DNA from 2 places in the Vibrio sp. QJM3NY_26 genome. Region 1 is predicted to be linked to the other one. Evidence: predicted binding sites of a transcription regulator. Region 1 holds the regulator's gene; the other holds the start of a gene.
What was found. Region 1 encodes PurR, which represses purine synthesis genes. Its sites were predicted from a motif close to TNANGNAAACGTTTNCNTNA; they were not measured.

Region 1 (6,197 bases):
GCACTGCCAACAAGAACCAAATTGTGCTTCGTTGACTTCATGACATTCTCCGCAACGCCACTCTTCATAAATGATTGAATCTTGCTGTTTCTGGTAGTCATTAACAACTGCCCAGGCTTTGCTCGCCAATTCTGGCTCATATAACCATACGTAGGGGTCAGTTTCTTCGGTAAATGGGATTTCCCCTTTCAAACCGAATAACCCTTCACCACGGACTTCACACGCAATATTCACACTTTCTAGTAATCCACGGATGATGTGGGCTTCTGTCGGATTCGATGCACTGAAGATTTTCATTGAGATAGAACCTTATCTGGCTATATGCGTTATTAAGCTATTATAGGTATACGTTATTCAGCCACAGGTGCTGAGCGAAATTTATTCATCAACCATTTAGCAATGATTGGGAATACACCCAGTAAGGCAAATGACAATAGTACTGAAGGGGACACGATACCCGAAAGTGAATCAATTTCCGCGAGTTGAGTACCAGCATTCAAGAAAACGGCAGTACCCGGTAACATTCCTATTTGACTTGTAATGTAATAGCGACTCACAGACATCGGTGTTAGACCCATCAACAGATTGATAAGGAAAAATGGGAATACAGGAATCAGACGCAGAGAAAACAAGTAAAATGCTCCGTCTTTTTCAACGCCCTTGTTAATCGTTGCTAATTTGTCACCAAATTTGGTTTGGATCCAGTCACGTAAAAGGTAGCGGCTACTTAGAAATGCGAGGGTTGCACCAATGGCACTGGCGAAAGAGACCAGCAGCAAACTATTCCAGAAACCAAATAGCGCAGCTCCTAACAGGGTCACAACAGCAGCACCAGGAATTGAGAAAGCAGTAATCATTACATACGCGACAAAATAGATAGCAGCGGCAGCAATGAAGTTGCTATCAATGTAGTCATTTAAAACGGCTTGTTGGGCCTTGGCATTTTCAAGCGTTAGGTATTGGCCGAAATTGACGCCTAACAAGACGATGGTTACGACCAACACAATACCCAATATCATTTTCTTACTCATTGATACTTCCTCTAAATTTTCAATGTATACCATTAGTATAGACAGACAGGCAAAGCATAGATTAACTTTCAGCAGATATAAAAAAAGCCGCAGTAAATGCGGCTTAGTTATGTATATAGTTTTTCACTTACAATGTTAATTGACGCGATTGATAAGCTCTTCACGACGCTGCTGCGGTATAACAGACCAATGTGTGCCATTGATCGCGCCTTCTAGCGCCCAAAGTAGTTCAATACTGACAGAAGACGCATGTGATTCTTTGATGGCGTTAAATGCGTTTACAGAGCCAGATTCATATAAACGTTCTACGGAATCGATCCCTGCTTTTTTCAACATACGCTCAGTGGCGAGTCGAAGGTTGGGCAGATCTTTGAGTCGAGTAGGCTTAGCTGAAGATTGCTCAGCTTTTTCTTCTTTAGCAAAACCCAGAGACGTCGTTGCAAGCTGCAAGATTTTCTCTTGGTCTTGCCACAGGCCTTCGGGTAAAGCGAAATATTTAGTAACGACAGGGAAACCACGTTTTTTGTAGACGTACGGTTGAAAGCCTTGTTGTTCGAACTGTTTCGTTGTGCATTTGTCTGCTCGTATGTGCAGCTGGTCATTTACAACCAGAGCAAACATAGTGTCATCAGCAAAAAGACCGAAGCCACCAAACATCGAGCGTGATTTTATTTTTCCTAGGGATTCAAATAATTTCATTGAATCCTTTAGTATCGGTTTATCCATGTTATTTATCTCGGTGTATTTGAACTACGCCACCAAATAAGCAGGTCCGAGAGATTAGCAAAATGTTGCAATTAAATTGTCAATTAGCCGTAAATTACTAAATTATTAGTAGTTACTGCATTTTGCCATCGGTAACCCCGCTACCATACCAACGAGTGGTTTAGGCCGGAAGCTTTGCGTCTCACTCTTTCAAGTGATTTGCCCTGTGCGTGACTGATTGAATAGAATAAAGTTTTTGTTGAATGAGGCTCACACTTGTTATTTCAAAATGTGATATTGCTTCAATTAATGATCTTTCCAGTATGATACCAGGTTCATTCATGTTGTTGATAAAAAAAGCGCACCTAAAGGTGCGCTTAATTATATTAAACTGAATTTATCAATTAATTTAACGTTTTAACTGTGCTTCGCTCAACAATTTCAGGGTGCATTTCGAACACACGCTTTTCATGGTCTTTATCTTTAATGCGTTCTAACAAAATTTCGAAAGCGTTCTTACCAACACGACGTTTGGGTTGGTGAACCGTTGTTAACGGTGGAGAGAAGTATTCAGCCAACTCGATGTTGTCATAGCCGATCACTGAAATATCTTCAGGGATACGAATTCCTTTCTCTTGCAATCTGCTCATTAGGCCGAGTGCCATTGTGTCGTTAAAACAGAATACGGCCGTTGGGCGATCTACCATCTTAATGATTTTCTCTGCAGCAAGAACCGCAGTATCACACTCGAAGTTACCTTCAATGATCATGTTATCATCGGTAGCAATCTTAGCTTCGTTGAGTGCGCGTTTGTAACCCGCGATGCGTTCAACACATGCCGCTTTGTCTAAGTGGCCACTTAAACAAGCAATCTTGGAGTGACCGTGCTCAATGAGGTATTTGGTCGCTAGGTAACCACCTTCCTCAGAGTTGTCGATGATCTTATCTGCTTGAGAACTCTCAGGGCCCCAATCCATAATCACTTTAGGAATGTCAGCGTGACGGTCTAACATGCCTCTTAGCTCTTCAGTTAGGTCAGAACACATAACTAAGATGCCATCTACACGTTTCTCTGCAAGCATTCGAATGTAGTCACGTTGCTTCTCATAGATACCGCCCGTATTACACAGAATCAAAGTGTAACCTTGACGGTAGCAGTAGCTTTCAACACCATCGATAACTTCAGAGAAGAATAGGTTAGTTGATTGAGTAACTAGCATGCCGATAGTGCGGGTTGTATTGCACTTCAAACTACGAGCAACGGCACTTGGTGCATAGTTCAGTTCGTCTACGGCTTTATTTACTTTTTCTTGCGTCGCTTCTGCAACAAAGCGAGTTTTGTTGATTACGTGAGAAACGGTTGTTGTTGATACGCCTGCTAAGCGAGCGACATCTTTTATAGTGGCCATGGTTTTATCCTATTAGAAGCTACTTTCCCAAAGTACGGAATGAAGTAGCCGTTAAGCTACCTAACTAAGAGCTTAAATTTGTAGGGCTCTTTGGGTACTAAAGTGCTAAAAAACAAAAAACCGCTATTGAGCGGCTTGTCTTAACACCGAAATGCTCAAAACTATAATAAGCATAGCATTTCGTGAATGTTTCATATTTTATCGTTTGCGGTCACAATTTTAGACTGACTAGAAATTACTCGCAATAAAATTCACCCGGAAATCCGGGTGAATTGTCACATTCTTCTGAATTTATTTAACGAGTCATCCAATAAGCTTATTCACCAGCGAGGTATTGGGTGTCCAATTTACAGAATGCAAGTAGCAGAGATGAGACTGATGCGTAGAAACCGAATTCGTCAACGTCATGACATTTAACGTTGAACTTTGGTACCCAAGTAAGAAGTTGTTGCTCGATAAATTGCTGTTGAACAATGAACGATTTCTCTAGCTCTTCTTCAAGTTCCGTTTCATTAGAACGGATGATCAAGTTGCCAAGGAAGTCGAGTGCGATAGCGATGTGGTCAGCTGGTTCTTTTAGGTCTTGGTTCACCACTAAGTTGTGCTTGGCCATGATCTCTTCCATATCTTTTGCTGGCTTATCATTCAAAAGGCCAGTCTCACCGATATACATAGAAGCGTAAGGAAGTGCGCCATGCTTATCTGTTTTTAAGAATAAGTCACAGAAGTCAGCAGACAATTCTAGTTGAGCATCCTCACGCGTTTGTAGGCGGTTTAGCGCATCCACTAGGCTATCGATCGCCGGCTTTAGTGTTTCATTTTCGCCTAAACCAGTTAGGAAAGAACGAATTTCAACAGAGTGGTAGTGATCGAGTTCTTCTTGAGTGAGCTCTTTAGCGAATAAGCTTGATAGCCACCAGTATATTTCTGCTCTTTGCTCGTTGAACGCTTTCGTATCTTTCATTTCTTAGATCCTGATTTAGTCTTGTGGTGTTACTTATATGCATCTTGAAGTTACTTGTGCAAAGCACACCAAGGCTGAATAACAAGGTTATTTGCGAAACGCAAAGTTACTCGTTAGTAGTAATGCCTATATTGAATTGCGATGGACGATAAATAGCAAGGTTTAAGATTGTCTTGTATCAAAAAAGATCCATGTTTCTGGCTTTTATCTTGTGTACCACTAGAATTGTTACGAGTTATGAATAGAATAGTCACTGAAACTATTAAATAAGAAAAGTGGTGTAGATGAGCTATCACGTATTAGTCGTAGAAGATGATGTGGTAACCCGCAGTAAACTGGTCGGATACTTCCAGAACGAAGGTTACACAGTAAGCGAAGCGGAAAGCGGCGCTCAAATGAGAAACGTGTTAGAAGATAATAACGTTGACCTCATTATGCTGGACATCAACTTACCAGGCGAAGATGGATTGATGCTAACTCGCGAATTACGCAGTCAATCAGACATTGGAATTATTTTAGTTACTGGACGCACGGATAGCATCGACAAAATCGTTGGCCTTGAAATGGGCGCTGACGATTACGTTACTAAACCCTTCGAACTTCGCGAGTTATTGGTTCGAGTTAAAAACCTACTTTGGCGCATTTCTGCCGCTCGTAAAACAGCAGCAGGTAAGGTTGAAGAGACTGAAGACGAATCTGTGGTTCGTTTTGGTGAGTGGACGTTTGATATCCCTCGTCGTGCGCTAAGCAAAAACGGCGAACCGGTAAAACTGACTAAAGCTGAATATGAACTGTTGGTTGCGCTCTCTTCTTACCCTAACCAGGTATTAAGTCGTGAACGCATTCTGAATATGATCAGCCACCGAGTGGATGCTCCAAACGATCGAACTATCGACGTGTTAATCCGTCGTATGCGTGCGAAGATGGAGTTTGACCCTAAGAATCCACAAATTTTTGTAACGGTTCACGGTGAAGGTTACATGTTCGCTGGTGATTGATTTCCTTTAGGAATGACTAATCAACAACGATATTTAAACGTAAAAAGCCGAGACATCATTGATGTCTCGGCTTTTTTATTGTTTAGCTTTTACTGTTTACGAACTGGAAACCTGCAAATTACTTGGTTAATCAGTTTTGCCTATCTGGTCGAGTCTACAGATAAAACTATGTTTACAGGTAAGATTATGTCTACTGATAAGATCCAGTTTACTTATTCGGTTGAGTTTATTGAGGCTGCGCCGCAGAAATACCACCGTCATCTTCAACTAAGCGAGATGTTTCAGGAACAACAATGGGTTCTTCAACGGTGTCATTACTTGTATCAAGCCAATCACGCAGGCTTTGCCACATCAACCCCATTGTTTCGTGCCAGTAACGCTCAGTTTGTTCAAGGTAAAGAGCTTTGGGCATGTACTTATTCCAAGGTTCAACAATCCCTTCTTGTGCAAGGTAGTTGGTTGGTGCTGGTAATGGCCTCATGCCGGCAGCATGGAATTCATTCAATGCGCGAGTCATATGGCTAGCGGAAGTTACCAGTACCATTCTTTTATTTTTAACGAACGCAGCGGCTTGGCGGGCTTCTTCCCAAGTGTCTTTTGCTGTTTCAAGCAGAATGATATCGGGCTTTGAGACACCTAGTGCCAACGCAACTTTGGCCATCATTCTAGCATTGCTCACTTCAGTGCCTGCGCCATAGCCCGACAAAATGAGTTTTGCACCAGGGTAAAGGCGTAGAATACGAATCCCTTCACTTAAACGCATTAGACCGGTGCGACTAAGCTCTGATGTTGGTGGGATTTGGTCGTCTACGACGTGACCACTTCCGAGAACCATCACGTAATCGATGGTTTCATCGACAGGTAAAAAAGCGGTGTGTTGCCTTTCCATTGGCATTAAAAGTTGATTAGAAACTGGCTGGAAAGCGATGAGGAAAATACCACAGAGGGCTGAAAGGGTGATTAGGCAACCCGTCTTCCTTTTGGTAGTAAACATCACTAGGGCTAAACCCAGAAAAGCGAGAATTAACATTGCTGGCAGTGGCATCAGTAACGAAGACACTACTTTTTTCAGCTCAAACATATCCGAATA
Region 2 (6,197 bases), 460 kb from region 1:
CCTGCGCGTTATTGGTGAATCACCTTATGAAGTGCGCAAGACCAATGGGGTGACTTATTGGATCCTTGATTTCTCGATGCTGCACAAGAGTGACAAGACGATTGATCTTCGTGAAGCTCGCGATCTATTCCAACAAGCCTTTGCTGCGATTTGGGCGGGTGAGTTAGACAGCGATGGTTTCAACCGTTTGGTATTGGGTGCAGGTCTTTCTGGACGTGAAATCTCAATCTTACGTGCGTATGCGCGTTACATGCGCCAAGTTGGTTTCCCATTCAGCCAACAATACATTGAAGACACACTGTCTCATTACCCAGATCTAGCGAAAGGATTAGTGAGCTTATTCGGCAAGCGTTTTGATCCTAAATTGAAGGGCAGCGCGAAAGGCCAACAAGATCTTATTAAGAAGATCACTGAACAGTTGGATCATGTAGAAAGCTTGGATGATGATCGTATCATTCGTCGCTACATGGAAATGATCACAGCAACGCTTCGTACTAACTACTATCAGTTAGACGACAACAAACAGTCTAAACCTTGGTTGGCTCTGAAAATGAGACCAAGCGAGATTCCAGATATTCCAGCGCCGGTTCCTGCGTTTGAGATCTTTGTTTACGCACCAGACATTGAAGGTGTGCATCTACGTGGCGGTAAAGTCGCTCGTGGTGGTTTACGTTGGTCAGATCGCCAAGAGGATTTCCGTACTGAGATTCTAGGCCTAGTTAAAGCACAACAAGTTAAGAACACTGTAATTGTACCGGTTGGTGCAAAGGGTGGTTTCGTTTGTAAGCGTCAGCACATGATGTCTGGCCGTGATGAAATCTTCGCTGAAGGTCAACGTTGTTACAAGCGTTTCATTCGTGCGCTACTAGATGTATCAGACAACATTATTGAAGGTGAGGTTATCCCACCGAAGAGTGTTGTTCGTCACGATGAAGATGATCCGTACTTGGTTGTTGCTGCCGATAAAGGTACAGCAACGTTCTCAGATCTCGCAAACTCAGTATCTGATGAGTACAACTTCTGGTTAGGCGATGCGTTTGCCTCTGGTGGTTCTAACGGTTACGACCATAAAGCCATGGGTATCACGGCGAAAGGTGGTTGGGAATCTGTTAAGCGTCACTTCCGTGAAATGGGCATCAACTGTCAAACAACGGACTTCACTGCTATTGGTGTAGGTGATATGGCGGGCGATGTGTTTGGTAACGGCATGCTGTTGTCTAAGCATATTCGTATGCAAGCTGCGTTTAACCACATGCATATCTTCATCGATCCGAATCCAGAATCTGCCTCTAGCTGGGTAGAGCGTGAGCGCTTGTTTAATCTACCTCGCTCAAGCTGGGAAGATTACAACAAAGACCTGATTTCTCAAGGTGGTGGCATCTTCTCTCGTCGAGCGAAGTCTATCTCTCTGACACCTGAAATTCAGAAAATGCTGGGTACTAAGAAAGCATCAATGGCACCGAATGACTTGATCAAAGCGATCTTGTCTATGCAGGTTGATCTTCTTTGGAATGGCGGTATTGGTACTTACGTTAAGTCTTCAAACGAGACTCATACTGATGTTGGTGACCGTGCAAATGACGTGCTTCGTATCGATGGCCGTGACCTGAAAGCTAAGGTTGTTGGTGAAGGCGGTAACTTGGGTATGACTCAACTGGGTCGTATCGAATACGCGCTAACGGGTGGCCGCGTTAATACCGACTTCGTTGATAACGTTGGTGGTGTTGACTGTTCGGATAACGAAGTAAACATTAAGATCTTCTTGAATGGTTTAGTTTCTAACGGTGATCTAACCGTTAAGCAACGTAACCAAGTGCTTGAATCGATGGAAGATGAAGTGGGCGAAATCGTACTAGACGACGCATATTGCCAAGCTGAGTCTATTTCGGTTACTGAGCATCAAGGTGTTGGCTTAGTCAAAGAGCAAATCCGCTTCATCCATACTATGGAAAAAGCAGGATACTTGGATCGTGGTTTGGAATACATCCCAGACGACGAAACATTGCTTGAGCGTGAAAAGCAGGGCCAAGGCCTAACAAGACCAGAGCTTTCTGTACTTGTTGCTTACGGAAAAATGGTGCTTAAAGAAGATCTTGTTAGTGATGATATCGCTAATGATGAATTCCATGCTCAACAGCTTATGCAATACTTCCCAACAGCGTTACGTCGTAACTATTCTCAGCACATGGATAACCATCCACTACGCTCTGAAATTATTGCGACGGCACTGGCTAACCAAATGGTTAACGAAATGGGTTGTAACTTTGTTACTCGTCTGCAAGAAGAGACGGGTGCAAATATCGTTGATATTGCAAATGCTTACGCGGCATCACGTGAAATCTACGGTCTTGGCCATGTTCTGAAGAGCATCCGTGAACTGGATAATGTTTCAAGTTCTGAAGCTCAATATGAATTGATTTACCATGTTCGCCGTACACTTCGTCGCTTGGCTCGTTGGTTGCTAAGAAACCGTACCGGTAAACAGTCAGTGAAAGCACTGATTGAACTTTACCAAGGTGATGTTCTAACTATCACAGAGAAACTGGATGAAAACCTAGTGGCTTCTGAAGTAGAAGAGCATAACGCAATGGCACAGCTATGGATTGACCAAGGCGTAAACGCTGAGTTGGCTAATTCAGTTGCACGTTTGTCTAGCTTGTACTCGGCACTGGATATATCCACAGTGGCTCGTGAAACAGGTAAAACAGTACAACAAGCGTCCAAGCTTTACTTCAACCTTGGTGACCGCTTGTCTTTGCACTGGTTCTTGAAGCAAATCAATGGCCAAGCAGTAGACAACAACTGGCAAGCATTGGCACGTGCCGCATTCAGAGAAGATCTGGATTGGCAGCAACGTCAGTTAACTGGCCAAGTACTTAACTGCGGTTGTGCTTCAGATATTGATGTGATTAAAGCGCTTGATGATTGGATGGAAAGCAACTCGGTTTCTCTGCATCGTTGGGAAAGCATCTTGAACGAATTCAAAGTAGGTTCGGTTCATGAGTTTGCTAAGTTCTCAGTAGCACTACGTGAATTGATGCTACTGAATCTAAATTGCATGTCGACAGACTAGCGATTAGATAAAAACTAAAAGAAACAAGGGCAGGCCATTAGGTCTGCCTTTTTTGTTTGGCAGAACAGTGTTATTTGGCTGAATAGTCAATGACGTGTCCAATTATTTCGTTGAGTCACTTATACTCGGTCAAGTTAGCTTCTAATTGGTCGAGCTGGCTGATGCTCGTTACATAAATGATAGTCAAATGGACCATCCGTTGGAGGATACGGTAACGTTTGCTTAATAATAAACCTCTTTCGTTAGCAAACTCGATTATCTTACCCTTACAGACAGTAATAGATTGAATAGTTGGGTAAATAAGTAAATAATATCGCCCCGTTTACACGGCGCTTTTTTCTATCGGAGGCACAATGCTTTACCGTCTAGCCAGAACTGGCTTTTTCCAACTTGATGCCGAAAAGGCTCATGATCTTGCAATTCAAAATTTCAAACGCTTCACTGGCACACCTATTGATCTTTTGTATCGCCAACAATTACCTCACCGACCTGTAGAGTGCATGGGTCTTACTTTTAAAAACCCAGTTGGCCTTGCTGCCGGCCTAGACAAAAACGGCGAATGTATTGATGCATTTGGCGCAATGGGTTTTGGCTTTGTAGAAGTAGGGACTGTGACTCCTCGTCCACAAGCAGGTAATGACAAACCACGTTTGTTCCGTCTTGTTGAAGCCGAAGGTATTATCAATCGTATGGGTTTTAACAACCTAGGCGTAGATAACCTAATTGAGAATGTTAAGAAGTCGAACTATGACGGCATCTTAGGCATCAATATTGGTAAGAACAAAGACACGCCAATTGAAAAGGGCGCAGAAGATTACATTATCTGTATGGAGAAGGTTTACCAATACGCGGGTTACATTGCGGTAAATATCTCTTCACCAAATACTCCAGGACTTCGTTCGCTACAATATGGCGAAGCACTTGATGATCTGTTGTCTGAACTAAAAACCAAGCAATCTGAATTAGAAGCGAAGCATGGCAAATATGTCCCGCTTGCTCTTAAGATCGCGCCGGATCTAAGTGATGACGAAATCAGTCAGATTTGCGAATCATTGATCAAAAATAAGATCGACGGTGTGATCGCAACAAACACAACATTAGATCGCAGCATTGTTGAAGGCATGAAGCATTGCGATGAAGCGGGTGGCCTTAGTGGACGTCCGGTTCAATCTCGCAGTACTGAAGTTGTTCGTAAACTTCACGAAGAGCTGGGTGACCAATTACCGATCATCGGGGTAGGCGGTGTTGACTCTTACGTTGCTGCAAAAGAGAAAATGATGGCGGGCGCGAAGCTTGTACAAGTTTACTCTGGTTTCATCTACAAAGGTCCAGGCCTTGTAGGCGACATCGTCAAAAATCTATAGTTCGTAAAAACGATCTTAGTCCAAAGACTACAATCCGGCCTCGTCTTAATAAAAGAGACACTGTAACTCACTGAGTTGTAGAGAAAAGCAATAAGAAAGAGGAATTCATTTCCTCTTTTTTTTTGCCTATCGCACAGTAAAATTACTGTAATTGAAGGTAATTTTGCGTTTTACCTAATGGAATGGTTCAACAGTGTGAGACGAAATGATGCTTAAACCTAGCGATACATGGAGTTGGTATTACGATGAGCAGCAATGTTCATTGATGCTAAACCTCGGAGAGGATATGATTTTTAAAACGAATCTGGTCCGCAATAAGCTGGTGGACTGCGCTTTTAAAGATAATGAATTCACTGTTGATGATGCATCTTCCTACCAAACCTTCAAAGAACAAATTTCTGGCTTAGAACTGTCTGAGCCACGACAAGCTGAGCTTGCACTTTATTGTGTGGCTGCAAAGCGTTTCCATAAGCCTGTGCAGCCTAAAAGCTGGTTCTTCGACTCACAAGGCGCTGGCCATGAATATCCTCAAGAAGGGGATATTGTACAAATGAATAACGAGCATAGTCTTGGTTACTTCATTGTATTAGAAGTAGGAGAGTGTGCGAGCTTATGTGCATTTGTAGACTTAGAAGAGTTCCTGTTAACGCCTTCAAAAGGGTTACGCTTTGGAGACTCGATTAAAGTCATGCACGATAGAATGACTGACGCAAATGCCATCCTTCATCAAACGCATATTGCGATGGTGGGTTAATCTCTAATCTCTAACCTAGAGCATCACTAGAGCATTATTTCACCCAACCATCGCTACGAATAAACCTGTAATACCTTCCCCATAATCGGCTTAATAGCCGATTTTTTTGTGCCTAAAAAAGCCTATCTCAATAAATACGACGTAGTTCATTCATTTGAATGACGTTGTTCACTTATTTAATTTGTAAAAAACGTATCTTTTTTAACCTCAATTTCGACCGATTCTCTTATTATCGATGGTGGATTTCCTCTGTTTATTCCCTGTTTGGGGTCTTTTGTTGCTAAATTTCAACTTAAATTTACCTCTGGTATATACCAGATTTGGGGTGAATATAAATGCACTTAATGATTTAAGCCTATCGATGAGTGTTATTTCTGTGAGATTGAGAGTTGTTGTGTTGTAAGGGGATGCGAGTAAGCGATCGCTTCATGACTGACCATTTGCTAAGCAGTTAGTAGAAAGATTCAATGAAAAGACGAGTTTAGTGTGATGCTCTAATAGCAAATTCAGGTATAATCGAGCTCATTTTTATCAATAAAAGAACACTATGAATCAATATCTAGCGGTTACCTCAAATGGCCTTGAGAATTTATTAGTTGAAGAACTAACCCAACTAGGGATTACAAACGCAAAACCTGTTCAAGCAGGTGTTAAATTCAAAGCCACCAATGAGCAAATTTATCGTTGTTGTTTGTGGAGCCGTTTGGCTTCTCGATTTGTACGTGTCCTTTCAGAATTCACTTGTATGGATGACATGGATCTTTACCTATCGACCACTGCGGTTAACTGGGTAAATCAATTCCATAGCACCAAGCGTTTCGTTGTTGACTTCAATGGTACGAACAACGAAATCCGTAATAGCCAATACGGTGCGATGAAAGTAAAAGATGCCGTTGTAGATTGCTTCGAGAAGAAGTCTTTACCGCGCCCATCTATTAGCAAAGAAAATCCAGATATTCGTATTCACGTTCGTCTGCATCGTGACAAGGCGATCCTTGGTGTAGAT

Region 2: pyrD (quinone-dependent dihydroorotate dehydrogenase) is a predicted target of PurR. The motif match lies at 3,280-3,299, and genes of this name have one in related genera.

The regions. Positions count from the first base shown of each region.
Region 1 covers NZ_CM173515.1:2,269,829-2,276,025, reverse strand. Annotated here, with positions in the region: gene AC3CH4_RS09985 (putative signal transducing protein) at 1-297, opposite strand, end outside; gene AC3CH4_RS09980 (TVP38/TMEM64 family protein) at 351-1,031, opposite strand; gene AC3CH4_RS09975 (TfoX/Sxy family DNA transformation protein) at 1,167-1,757, opposite strand; cyclic di-GMP riboswitch class I at 1,885-1,970, opposite strand; gene purR (HTH-type transcriptional repressor PurR) at 2,141-3,145, opposite strand; gene torD (molecular chaperone TorD) at 3,462-4,109, opposite strand; gene torR (two-component system response regulator TorR) at 4,394-5,107, shown strand; gene elyC (envelope biogenesis factor ElyC) at 5,334-6,188, opposite strand.
Region 2 covers NZ_CM173515.1:1,807,618-1,813,814, reverse strand. Annotated here, with positions in the region: gene AC3CH4_RS08235 (NAD-glutamate dehydrogenase) at 1-3,073, shown strand, start outside; gene pyrD (quinone-dependent dihydroorotate dehydrogenase) at 3,427-4,437, shown strand; gene AC3CH4_RS08225 (cell division protein ZapC) at 4,643-5,191, shown strand; gene rlmKL (bifunctional 23S rRNA (guanine(2069)-N(7))-methyltransferase RlmK/23S rRNA (guanine(2445)-N(2))-methyltransferase RlmL) at 5,739-6,197, shown strand, end outside.